DNA from 2 places in the Romboutsia ilealis genome. Region 1 is predicted to be linked to the other one. Evidence: a T-box and tRNA genes for the amino acid it is inferred to sense, from the RefSeq annotation. Region 1 holds a T-box; the other holds one or more tRNA genes.
The links. A T-box is a leader RNA that pairs with one kind of tRNA and senses whether it is charged. The one in region 1 lies ahead of serS (serine--tRNA ligase), so its partner is inferred to be a tRNA-Ser.
Positions count from the first base shown of each region.

Region 2: it encodes a tRNA-Ser, which carries the amino acid that the T-box ahead of serS (serine--tRNA ligase) is inferred to sense. The anticodon was not compared.

Region 1 covers NZ_LN555523.1:2,484,800-2,489,439, reverse strand. The annotation lists gene CRIB_RS11785 (nucleoside deaminase) at 1-224, opposite strand, end outside; gene serS (serine--tRNA ligase) at 734-2,017, opposite strand; T-box leader at 2,183-2,402, opposite strand; gene CRIB_RS11775 (transcription repressor NadR) at 2,801-3,325, opposite strand; rRNA gene rrf (5S ribosomal RNA) at 3,663-3,779, opposite strand.
Region 2 covers NZ_LN555523.1:2,134,094-2,143,228, reverse strand. The annotation lists gene CRIB_RS10115 (response regulator transcription factor) at 1-644, shown strand, start outside; gene CRIB_RS10110 (sensor histidine kinase) at 644-2,068, shown strand; tRNA gene CRIB_RS10105 (tRNA-Ser) at 2,595-2,687, shown strand; gene CRIB_RS10100 (FMN-dependent NADH-azoreductase) at 2,933-3,580, shown strand; gene CRIB_RS10095 (ribonuclease H-like domain-containing protein) at 3,609-4,523, opposite strand; gene CRIB_RS10090 (ATP-dependent helicase) at 4,630-6,672, shown strand; gene CRIB_RS10085 (asparaginase) at 6,712-7,704, opposite strand; gene CRIB_RS10080 (cysteine desulfurase family protein) at 8,433-9,135, shown strand, end outside.

The DNA of each region.
Region 1 (4,640 bases):
AAATCACAATCAACTAGTCTCCATCCACCTAACTTTTCTGAAGCTTGTCTTATAGCTAAAACTTCTGCATGAGCTGTACAATCATTTAACGTTTCAGTTAAATTATGAGCCCTTGCTATAATTTCATTATTCTTTACAATTACAGCTCCTATAGGTGTTTCACCTTTTTCATATGCTTTATTTGCTTCTTTTAAAGCCTCTTTCATGTAGTATGAGTTTTCCATATATCCTCCTAAAACTTACAACAAGTTTATATTAACATAGTTTATTTTATATTTCAACTTAAATTTAAATATTAATACTATTAATATAAACTCATATATGCATAGTGCTCTATATACAAAATAAATAACTTAATCTGTCGTGCTACTTATTCCCTACACATATTTAAAATGTTACATAAAATTTTTTAGTAATTATTTTTTTATTATAAACGCTAGTACTTTCAAAAATATAATTTATCTAATACAATGAATTAATCTGTTATGCTAGTTTTCTTACTAAACCTATTGAAATTACTATATAGTTTTTTAGCTATCAAAATGTAGATTTTAGACTATAGTATTTTCAATAATAATATTCAATTATCACAGCGATCTAATATATTTTTAATAAGGTTTTAGACTTAATCATTAATAAATTATATTTATATAAACTATATTTTATTAAAAATATATAAGAGTATCTTAAAATAATAATCTTAGGATACTCTTATATTTATATAAACTATATCTTATAATTCATTTTTCTTTATAACATCTACACCCATATATGGTCTTAATACTTCTGGAACAACTACAGATCCATCAGCTTGTTGATAGTTTTCTAATATAGCCGCTAAAGTTCTTCCTACTGCTAATCCTGAACCATTTAATGTATGAACATATTCAGCTTTAGATTTTTTATCTCTCTTGAATCTTATACCAGCTCTTCTAGCTTGGAAATCTTCAAAGTTTGAACAAGAAGATATTTCAACATATCTGTTGTAACTTGGCATCCAGACTTCTAAGTCATACTTGAATGCTGCAGTGAATCCTAAATCACCTGTACATATTCTAACTACTCTGTATGGTAATCCTAATAATTGTAACATTCTTTCTGCATCATTAGTTAATTTTTCTAACTCTTCATAAGAATTTTGAGGATCACAGAATTTAACTAATTCAACTTTGTTGAATTGATGTTGTCTTACTAAACCTCTTGTATCTCTACCAGCAGATCCTGCTTCAGATCTGAAACATGGTGTATATGCACAATACTTTATAGGTAATTGATCTGCAGTTAATATTTCATCTCTATGTATATTAGTTACTGGAACCTCTGCAGTTGGTATTAAGAAATATTCCATACCTTCTATCTTAAACATATCTTCTTCGAACTTTGGTAATTGTCCTGTTCCTATAAAACTTGCTCTATTTGCCATGAATGGAGGTAACACTTCTGTATATCCATGTTCTGCTGTATGAGTGTTTAAGAAGAAGTTTATTATAGATCTTTCAAGTCTTGCTCCTAAACCTTTATATAAAGTAAATCTTGAACCTGTTATTTTACCAGCAGTTTCAAAATCTAATATTCCAAGATCTGTACCTAGATCCCAGTGTGCTTTACTTTCAAAGTCAAACTTTGGAGTTTCTCCCCATTGTCTTATTTCAACATTATCTTCATCTGTCGTTCCTTGTGGAACATCTGGGTGAGGAACATTAGGGATTCTCATTAAGTTATATTCCATTTCCCCTTCAACTGCTCTAACTTGCTCATCTATAGCCTTTATCTTATCTGATAATTCTTTTAACTGAGCCTTTGCAGCATCTACATCTTTACCTTCTTTTATAAGTTGAGGTATTTTCTTAGATTCAACATTTAACTCATTTTTCATTACTTCAACTTCTTTAAGTAATTCTCTTCTCTTATCGTCTAATGCAACTACAGCATCTAAATCGAATTCTTTTTCCCCTCTTCTATCCATTGCTTTTTTTATGTCTTCTAAGTTTTCTCTTATTCTTTTTATATCTAGCATTTTACTTCCTCCTATTTTTATTTTATAGCTATTTTCTAGCTTATCTTTTAATACATATGTACATTTAGATAACGTTATCTTTTTAAAATTTATCTTAAGATTTTTGTTGAATAACTTTCCTAAAACAATTAATTGTAATAAAAAAAGACCTTCTATCCCCCTATAAAAAGGGACGAAAGTCTTTAATCCGCGTTGCCACCCTAATTGACCATACAGTATATGTATAGTCCTCTCAATCCTGTAACGTAGGTATACGTCTAATCTTACTATTATTTCCGACTAGAAGCTCTGGAATGGATTCAAAAATCATTGCAATGAGTTCACACCAACCACTCACTCTCTGAATACAAAAATATTTTTTACTATTTTCCTTCATAGCTTTTAAACTAATTGTTTTATTTGATAATCATTATATTATATATATAACCAAGTTTCAATAGTATTATTCAAACTTTTTATTATTTTATTTTAGTTAAAATATTTGCTTTTATAATTAAAAATTAATCTATTGTGATAGTTATTTTACTAAACATATTAAAATTACTATATATGTTTTAATAATAATTCTACATTATAAAATACTTTTATTGTTTATGGTACTTTTAAACAATACAAAATGATAACTTTACTTGATGAAGTATTTTAATTAAAACATATATATATTTTTTTTGAACTATAAAAATATATATTACTAGATTCTAGTATTTTCAATAATTATATTTAACTAGCACAACGAGTTAATTAGATTATTTTTGCAAAATAATGTTTTATAATTTTTATAGACTATTTTTTGCTATTATTTGCAAGTATATTTTTATCTAATAATGAGGAAATAATTTCATCTAATATCTCTTCACTTTTTGCTTCAATTGTGTGAAAATGGCTATTTTTTGTTAATGTTGATAATTGTTTAAATTCATCACTTGAGGCTTTTTTCATAAATTTATCTATATCTCTATTAGAAGCTATATCTAAATCTACTTTAATTTCTCCATAAATCGGATGTTTTACTATTACATCTTTTACTTTACCACCTAAATCTACTATAGTCTTTAACTCATTATAAAATTCATCTTCATCAGTATGGTTTCTGCATTCTATAACTTTAGATGACATTTTAGTATTATATATTACATACCCTTGAGGAGTAGCTATTATATCTACTCCTGTTGCTCTTATTAAAGCTATATCTTGAACTATTACTTGTCGGCTTACATTTAAAATATTCGCTAACTCATCACCCTTTATAGGATTGGTTGATTTATTTAATATACTCAATAGTAACTCTCTTCTCTCTTTAGTGTTCATAATTTACCCCTTCCAAACTTATAAATTATATTTCTTCTCTATATAATATTACTTACAATCGATATCACTAATCTATATTATATCATTATATATTTTATTTTGTATAATCCTAGTACAATATTAACTATAATGCTTAAAATTATAAAAATTCGCTTCGCTCATGTCGTTAACAACTCCGTCCTTTGTTCAAAATCTTTTTTAAGCTCAAAAATAGCTTATTGATATTACTTACATTCAGAATTTATCCACATTTTTTTAAGTATTATAATATCCTTAAGCGTAAAAAATGCCTTTAAATGATAAAAATCATATTAAAGGCATTTTTTAAAAAAAGATTACGTGGCTACGTCTTACTCTCCCAGGCAATTACCCACCAAGTACCATCAGCGCTAAAGAGCTTAACTTCTGTGTTCGGTATGGGAACAGGTGTATCCTCTTTGCTATAATAACCACATAATCTTTCAATTAACTTTTTATAAAGTTTTTTCAAAGTTAGTACTCTGAAAACTGCATACCATTTAGAATTCCATCATTTCTTTTGGTCAAGTCCTCGACCTATTAGTATCGATAAGCTAAATACATTACTGCACTTACACCTTCGACCTATCAACCAGGTAGTCTTCCTGGGGTCTTACCCTTACGGTGGGAAATCTTATCTTGAAGTTGGCTTCGCGCTTAGATGCTTTCAGCGCTTATCCATTCCGTACATAGCTACCCAGCCATGCCCTTGGCAGAACAACTGGTACACCAGAGGTACGTCCATCCCGGTCCTCTCGTACTAAGGACAGGTCTTCTCAAATTTCCTACGCCTGCGACGGATAGGGACCGAACTGTCTCACGACGTTCTGAACCCAGCTCGCGTACCACTTTAATGGGCGAACAGCCCAACCCTTGGGACCTACTACAGCCCCAGGATGTGATGAGCCGACATCGAGGTGCCAAACCTCCCCGTCGATGTGGACTCTTGGGGGAGATAAGCCTGTTATCCCCAGGGTAGCTTTTATCCGTTGAGCGATGGCCCTTCCATGCGGTACCACCGGATCACTAAGTCCGACTTTCGTCCTTGCTCGACCTGTATGTCTTGCAATCAAGCTTCCTTTTGCCTTTACACTCTTCGCACGATTTCCGACCGTGCTGAGGAAACCTTTGAGCGCCTCCGTTACTTTTTAGGAGGCGACCGCCCCAGTCAAACTGCCCACCTGACGGTGTTCCAAGACCTGATTCAAGGCCTATGGTTAGGATCCCAGTACTACAAGGGTGGTATCCCAAGGTTGACTCCACACAGACTGGCGTCCATGCTTCTTAGTCTCCCACC
Region 2 (9,135 bases), 350 kb from region 1:
ATGAAACTATAGGTGAATATTTAAAGTTAGAAGGTATGGAGTATGTATCTGCTTTTGATGGGTTAGATGCCCTAGAAAAAGTTAAGACTTTGGATATCGATTTAGTATTACTAGATTTAATGATGCCTAAGATGCTTGGCACAGATGTATGTAAAGAGATTAGAAAAAATAGTAATGTTCCTATTATTATGCTTACAGCGAAAGGAGAAACTGTAGACAAGATAATAGGTCTTGAAATAGGAGCGGATGATTATATAAGCAAACCATTCTCACCAAGAGAAGTAGTTACACGTGTGAAAACTGTACTTAGACGTATACATTCATCAAATATATATAAGCCTAAAAATATTTTGAATTATGATAATCTTAGAATAAACTTAGATAATCATGAGGTATATATAAATAATGAAATATTAAATATTACGCCTAAAGAAATTAAGATACTCTATACACTTGCATTGAATAAAGGAACTACTTTATCAAGAGAGTATATATTGTCTGAAGTATGGGGATATGATTACTTTGGCGATACTAGAGTAGTTGATACTCAGATTAAAAGGCTTAGGAAAAAAATTGATATGGATAATTTAAATTGGGGAATTAAGTCAGTATATGGTGTTGGATATAAATTTGAGGTATCTTAATGAATAAAGAACTATTTAAGAAATTATTTAGAATAATAATTAGGGCTAGTATGGTTACTGTATTAACTATTGTATTATTTTGTAGCATAATTATAAAGGTATATTTTTTGAAAATTAACTTAAATGATATCCAATATAAGGTTAAGCACGCTGTATCTAATTATGAAAAAGACGATAATCTTTTATTTAAAAATATACAGCGAAGATTAGGTAATGATTTGATTATAAGAGTTTATGATAGCCAAGAAAAAGCTACATATAAATTTAATAATTTTAAATATGAAGATAACTATATTTCTGATGAAAAAATATCAAAAGTATTAGATCCGTATATAGAAACAGTTTTAGGCGGAAGTTCAATAAAAGATGTGATTAAGTTATATGGAATTAAGGGCGATTGTATGTTAATTGGTGAGCCTATCAATGAAGATAATGATGTAGTCAGAGCAATATTTATAATAAAATCAACAAGCGACGTTACCAATTGGTTAATAGTATTTTACATAGTTATTATAATAAGTATGACTTTAGTATTAATATCTATTATAGTATCTATTTATATTTTTATAAAAAGAGAATTTAAGCCAATAGAAGATATGACAGATGCAACAATATTAATGTCTAAGGGAGATTTTTCTATTAGGGTAGAAGCTAATCAAAACAATGTTATTGGGGAGTTAGTTAGAAAATTTAATTATTTAGCAGATAACTTAGAAAAGAGTGAAGAAGAATCAAAAATGCTAGATCAAATGAGAAAAGATTATGTTGCAAATGTATCTCATGAGTTAAAGACTCCTGTAACATCGATAAGGGCTATAGCTGAAATACTTAATGATGATGAACTTAAGGATAGTATAGATAAGAATAAATATTATAGTATGATTCTTAGAGAATCGATAAGGTTAGAGGTTCTAATTAAGGATATGTTGGAATTATCTAGGCTTCAATCTGGTAACATAGCTTTTGAAAAGTCATATGTAAGTGTAAACGATATTATAAATGAAGTTATTGAAAAATTTGAAATTATGGCAGATGATTTAGATATTGATTTTATAACCCCTAAAAATTTAGATAATATACCAAGTATATATACTAATTATAATAGAATAGTTCAAATACTTATAATCCTCTTAGATAATGCATTTAAATTTACAGCCTCAGGAGGAGTAGTGTGTTTAGAGGTTTCTAGTAAAACTGAATATTTAGAAATTAGTGTTATAGATTCTGGAATAGGAATAGATAAAGAAGATATACCTTTTATCTTTGATAGATTTTACAAAGCAGATAAATCTCATAATTCAAATGGAACGGGGATAGGTTTATCTATTGCATATGAAATAATTAAGCATCTAAATGAGAACATTTATATTGAATCAGAAATTGGAAGAGGTTCTAAATTTACTTTTACTATACATTACATGTAATTTATTACATATTGATATTATTAAAATAACTCGTTGTGCTAGTTAAACATGATTATTGAAAATACTAAAGTCTATTAAACTATACTTTTATAGTTCAAAAACTTTATATAGTAATTTCAATATGTTTAGTAAAATAACCAGCATAATAGATTAAAATAATATTATTCTATCAAATAATGAATATATTCAAAAAGCTAGAAAATAAAAATTATTGGTGCTAGTCATGATTTAAATAGAGTTTTTTATATCGTGATAAGATTTATGTTTTAAAAGATGGAATTATAATAGCATATAGAAATCCTAAAAATATTTTAACTAGAAAATTAATAAAGAAAGTATATGAAATAGATTCTAAATTAATAAGGATGAAGGCGGAGATATTTTGAGTGTATTTTATAAAGTATTTATATAAAGTAGAGTGTAATATCTCTACTTTACATAATAATAGTAAAATTTTTCAAAAAAATTATATAAACTATTGACTATATTGTTATTAGATTGTATAATTAAGGTATAAATTAAATAAGGAGAAGTACTCAAGTGGCTAAAGAGGAACCCCTGCTAAGGGTTTAGGCTGGGTTATACTGGTGCGAGGGTTCGAATCCCTCCTTCTCCGCCAGTTAAAAGACTATGAATTTCATAGTCTTTTTTACGCTTAAGGATATTATAATACTTAAAAAAATGTGGATAAATTCTGAATGTAAGTAATATCAATAAATTGGTTTTGAGCATAAAAAGGATTTTGAGCAACGGACGAAGTCGTTGGCGACATGAGCGAAGCGAATTTTTTATTGTAAATGAATAAAAAAGTACCTTATAGAAAAACTATATCAATAGATATAATATATGAAGGAAGGTACTATTATGAAAAAGTTATTATATATAAGTGTAAACTCTAAGCCTGAAAATTTATCTGCAAGTAAAACTGTGGCTAGAAAATTTATAAATAAATTTTTAGAAAAAAATAAAGATTTCCAATTAGAAGAGATAGACTTATATAAAGAGCATATACCTAGACTTGAGTATCAATATTTTGAAAAGAGAAATTGTATAATAAATGAGAGTGATGCTAAAGAACTAAGTGATAAAGAACAAAGAGAAATAAAAAAAATAAGAGAACTATGTGATCAATTTATAAGCGCTAATGCTTATGTAATTTCAGCTCCAATGTGGAGTTTGTCATTTCCAGCTCCACTTAAAGAATATATAGACTGTATAATGCAAGATCAAAAAACTATAAAATTTGAAGGTAAAAAAATAGAACCCCTTCTAAATGATAAACCAAGAACCATGGTATATATTCAATCTTCAGGTGGAAATGTGCCTTGGATGTTAAGACCAATTATGAATAAAGGACTTAATTATATAGAAGATATAATGAAATTTATGGGAATTAAGAAGTTTGAAGAATTATTAGTTGATGCTACTGGATTTACAGAAGAAGAAAAACAAGAAGCAATAAATAAAGCATCTAGTAAGATTGACGATGTTATAGATTCAATGAAATTTTAATATAAATGTTAAAGAGCTATAGTCCATATTATAAGGACGATAACTCTTTTTTTATTAGGTAATTGCATAATGAATATATATTATCTTCTAAGAATGAGTCATTAAACTTTAATGGAATTATTTTATATAAATTATAAAATAAAATTGTGTTATTATTTGAGTCTCGACCTTTGTCTAGCGATACATTTAATATTAGATTTTTCTCATCAGAGATTATAGAGTATGAATCATTATATATATTTATGTTAAATACGTTACCTTCAAAAGTATTATATATAATCGATAGTATGTTTTTGGATATTTTAAATGATCCTGGAACTAATTCTAATGATAAATTATTTGTAGCTATACATAAAACATTTAATTTATGTTTTAAAATATCTTTTATTTTAAAAATGACACCTAAATAATAAATATCTTCATAATTATGAAGAAGTATTTTTTCTTTTAAGTCTATATTTTGATTAACAGAATAATCTTTATATAAATCAATGCTTTCTTTACCAGAAATGGTATCTTCTCTATGAATACCAAGGTATTTTTCTATAGTTTTTAGTTTACAATCAGATAGAGAAAGTTTTTCCTTAAAGGGTCTTATAAGTTTAAGGATATCAATATCATCATTTTTAGATAGATAAAAATCGATATTATGTTTTTTTAGTCTAGTATTTAAAAAAGGAATATCAAAAGTTAGCCCATTAAAAGTAATATGATTTTGATAATTTTTTATAGTATTAATAAAAGTAAGTAGAAGTTCTTTTTCATCATCTTCTGTATTAGCAAAAAATTGCTTAATAACAGTTTTATTATCTTGATTAAAAAGAATTCCTATCAAAATAACTTTACAATAATTTGAGTTAAGGCCTGTAGTTTCTATATCAAATACAAAATGGTTAGGAGGTATATCTATTAATTCATCTAAAGTTTTAGTTATTACTTCCATAAAATTTCTCCTTTCTCCAATTATATATTATAATAATTATTAGGTTAAGCAAATATGCTTAACATTATTATAAATGAAATAAATAATACTTCAAGGTAGGTAGTATATGATAAGTATAGATAAATTAAATGAAAATCAATTAAAGGCTGTAGAACACATAGATGGACCTTGTATGGTGCTTGCAGGGCCAGGTTCAGGAAAGACTAGAGTTATAACATATAGAATAGCTAATATGATTGTAAATAAAAACATAAAGCCTACAAGCATACTTGCAATAAGTTTTACAAAAGCTTCATCTATAGAAATGAAAAATAGAGCATTAGCTTTAAGTAATGACTTTAGAATGAATAAGGTTACATATGGAACATTTCATTCCGTGTTTTTTAGGATATTAAGGTATTTTGAAAATTATAATATTGAAAGTATCCTAGATGAAAAAACAAAGAGGATTGGATTAAAGAGCATATTAAAGGGATTAAATATAGAAAATTCAGATGATGATGAAACTATTGGACAAGTTATAAATGAAATTTCATATGTGAAAAATGAATTGATGGATAAAAGAGATTTTAAATCAGAGGTATTGACTAATGATGAATTCATAAAGGTATATAATTTTTATGAAGAATACAAACAACAAATGAATAAAATAGACTTTGATGATATGTTAATAAAAACATATGAATTATTAAAACATAATAAGGCAGCTTTAGATAGAGTGAGAAGTGTTTATAGATATATTCTTGTGGATGAGTTTCAAGATATAAATAAGGTTCAATTTGAAGCATTAAAGTTAATAGCAAATCCAAATAATAATATATTTGTAGTAGGAGATGAAGATCAAAGTATCTATGGATTTAGGGGATCTAGACCAGATTTCTTATTAGAATTTGAAGAGTATTTTTCTAATACAACAAAAGTATTATTGGATATTAATTATAGATCTAAAGGTGAAATAATAGATATAGCTAATAGATTAATAGAAAAAAATACAAATAGATATGAGAAAGTTATAAAATGTGGTCAAGGCAATGGTGCTAAGGTAAATTATATTTCGCCCGAAGATTCAGAGGAAGAGGCTGTATATATAGCAAAAGATATAAAAGATAAGATTCAGGAAATGTATACGGAGTATACTGATTTTGCAGTAATATATAGAACTAATATACAATCAAGAGCTTTAGTTGATGTATTTATGGATATGAGAATCCCATTTGTAGTTAAAGACTCAATAGTTACTATATATGACCACTGGGCTGCTCAAGACATACTTGCTTACTTAAGAATAGGAGTTAATCCAAATTCTAATAAAGATTGGATAAGAATTATAAATAAACCTTTTAGATATATTTCTAAAGACAATTTAAATTTGATAAAGGATGAACCGGATTTTATAAATTCATTGATTAATAAGTGTGACTTACATCCTAAGCAAGTGAAAACTATAAATGATTTAGATATAGATATAAGTTATGTAAAGGGGCTAAGTCCTAAAAATGCAATATCATATATTAGAACAACTTTAGATTATGATAGATATATTTTGGATTATTGCGCGAATAGAAAAATAAAAACGAATGGACTTATAGAAATACTAAATGAGCTTGAAAGTTCAGCTACAAACTTTAAAACTATACAAGAATATTTAGAGCATATAGAAAGAGTAAAGTCTGAATTAGTAGATAATAAAAATAACAAAGAAACAGATGGTGTTATTTTTACAACTATGCACAGCGCAAAAGGATTAGAGTTTAAAAATGTTTATATTATAGGTGCTAATGAAGGGACAATACCACATGAAAAATCTTATGATATAGATGATGAAGCAAAGAAAAATGATCAAATAGAAGAAGAGAGAAGACTTATGTATGTAGCAATAACTAGAGCGGAAGAAAATATATGTATAAGTTCGCCAGTTAATAAGTATGGTAAAAGAGTTTCTAAATCAAGGTTTGTAGAAGATATAAAAGCTCCAACTAAAAAAGAAATGGATAGTATAAGTATAGGAGATAAAATATATCACAAAAAATTTAAAGAAGGTACCATAGTAGAAAAGAATGGTGATTCTATCAAAATAAGATTTAAAGATAGAGATAGAGCGTTAAATTCAAAGGTATGTTTAACAAAGAGAATAATATGGAAAATATAAAGAGGTTAATCTCTATTAAGAGATAACCCCTTTTTTATTTTAATAATATATTCCTTTTTCAAAGAAATCTTTTATTTCGTCTAAATTATCAGTCTTTCCAAGTGCTAACATAAGTTTTATTCTAGCTTTTTGACCTGGAAGTTCTCCACCGAATATACATCCGATATTTCTTAAATCTCTACCAGAACCTAAATAACCATAACTATCAAAGACTCTACCTGAATGGCATCTAGAAACTATAACAACGGGGATATCTTTTTCTCTAGCATATTTAACACCTTCATACATTTTAGGAGGTACATTACCTCTACCCATTGCTTCAATTATAATTCCTTTATAACCGCTATCAGCTGCAAACTTTATAAAGTCATCATTCATTCCAATTCCAGATTTGATTAAAGCAACTTTTGTTTCAACTTTATCAGTATCTATTATTGTTCTTTCTTCAGTATTCTTAAATAGTACTAATTCATTGCAGTCAATTAAACCTAATGGGCCTTTACTTAATGATTTAAAAGTATTTAAGGCTAATGTATCAGTTTTAGTTGCTTCAGAAGCTAATAAAACCTCATTGTTTAAAACTATAAGTACACCTTTTCCAACAGCTTTATCAGATATAGCTGTACAAACTGCTGCAGATAAATTGCTAGGCCCATCATATCCAAGTTCAGAGCTACTTCTCATGGCTCCAGTAACTATAACTGGTTTTTCACTAGATATAGTTAAATCTAGGAAGTAAGCAGTTTCTTCTAAACTATCAGTACCATGAGTTATAACAGCACCGCAAATATCTTCTCTTTCAAGTAAATTATTAATGTAATGCTTTAATTCTATTAATCTTTCTGGCGTCATATGAGGTCCAGGTATTTCAGCAAAATTAAATACTTCGATATCAGCAACTTTGTCTATGTTTGTAACCATTGACATTATTTGTTCTCCTGATAGAGTAGGAATTGCTGCACCAACATTTTCATCTACTGTCATAGAAATAGTACCACCAGTAAATATTATAGCGACTTTTTTCTTATTCATTACAATATCACCCACCTTTTATATTAAAAAACAAATACAATTATTTTACATTTTTTTATTTAAAAACATATAAATAAATATATATATATAAATTATATCAAAAAAAAACTATTTAAGTCTAGCGTTAAAAAAATATAAAAAAAAGAGCTTGGGGAAGCTCTTTTTTCGCTAAATTGACTTCCGTTGTCAACTTAACAATAATGGATATAAAGTCTATCCGTTCAAAAGGGGTATTGGGAATAGAGATTTTAATTAAGGTTATCAGGGGGATAACCATGTATTTATAATAACAAAGTTCGACACTAAAATCAATAGTTTTTCAAAAAAATATGAAAAAATATAAAATAAAAAAACCTACTTCGCATCCGATCGTGAAGTAGGCCATAAATGAATATAAATTATTCATTTAAAGGGGTATTGGGAATAGAGATTTTACTAAGGTTATCAGGGGGATAACCATATATTTATAATAACAAAGTTCGACAGTTTAATCAATAGTTTTTTACAAGAATATCAAAAATATTACATCTTTGTAGTGTAGATAATATTTTTATGTAATGAAAAATTTATTATATGTTAAAAAATAAAAAATTTAATGATATAATAAATAGATACGATTTTATAAAAGATATTTATATAAATTGAATTTTTAATATTTTTGATAATTAATAGATGAAGTTGGTAAAATAAATAATAAAATGTATATAAATAGAAAGTTGGTGCAATGTATGGATATATATTTAGACAATAGTGCTACAACGAAGCCATATAAAGAAGTTATAGATAAAATGGTTTATGCGCTTAATACAGACTATGCAAATCCATCTTCTTTACATAGAAAAGGTGTAGAAGTTGAAAAGAATATAAAAAATATAAGGCAAAGTATAGCTAGAACTCTAGGTATAAAAGATAAAGAAATATACTTTACATCTGGAGGAACAGAGTCTAACAATACCATAATAAGAGGTATTGTAGCTTTAAATAAAAAAAGAAAAAACCATATAATATCTACTACTATAGAGCATCCATCGGTATTAAATACTCTAAAGGATTTAGAATCTGAAGGTTGTGAAGTTACATATTTAGAAGTTGATAAAGATGGTAAAATAGATATAGAAGAGTTTAAAAATGCATTAAAGCCAACAACTTGCTTAGTTACAATAATGCATGTTAATAATGAAGTTGGTAGCATACAACCAATACAGGAGATCGGCAAACATCTTAAAACATTAAAGGACAAGGTATTCTTACATGTAGATGCTGTTCAATCTTATGCTAAGATAAACTTTAAACCATCAAAATATAATATAGATTTTATGAGTGTTAGTGGTCATAAGGTACATGGACCAAAAGGAATAGGTTTCATGTATGTTAGAGAAAATAATAGAATAAAGCCTATTTTAACTGGTGGGGGACAAGAAATAGGAATAA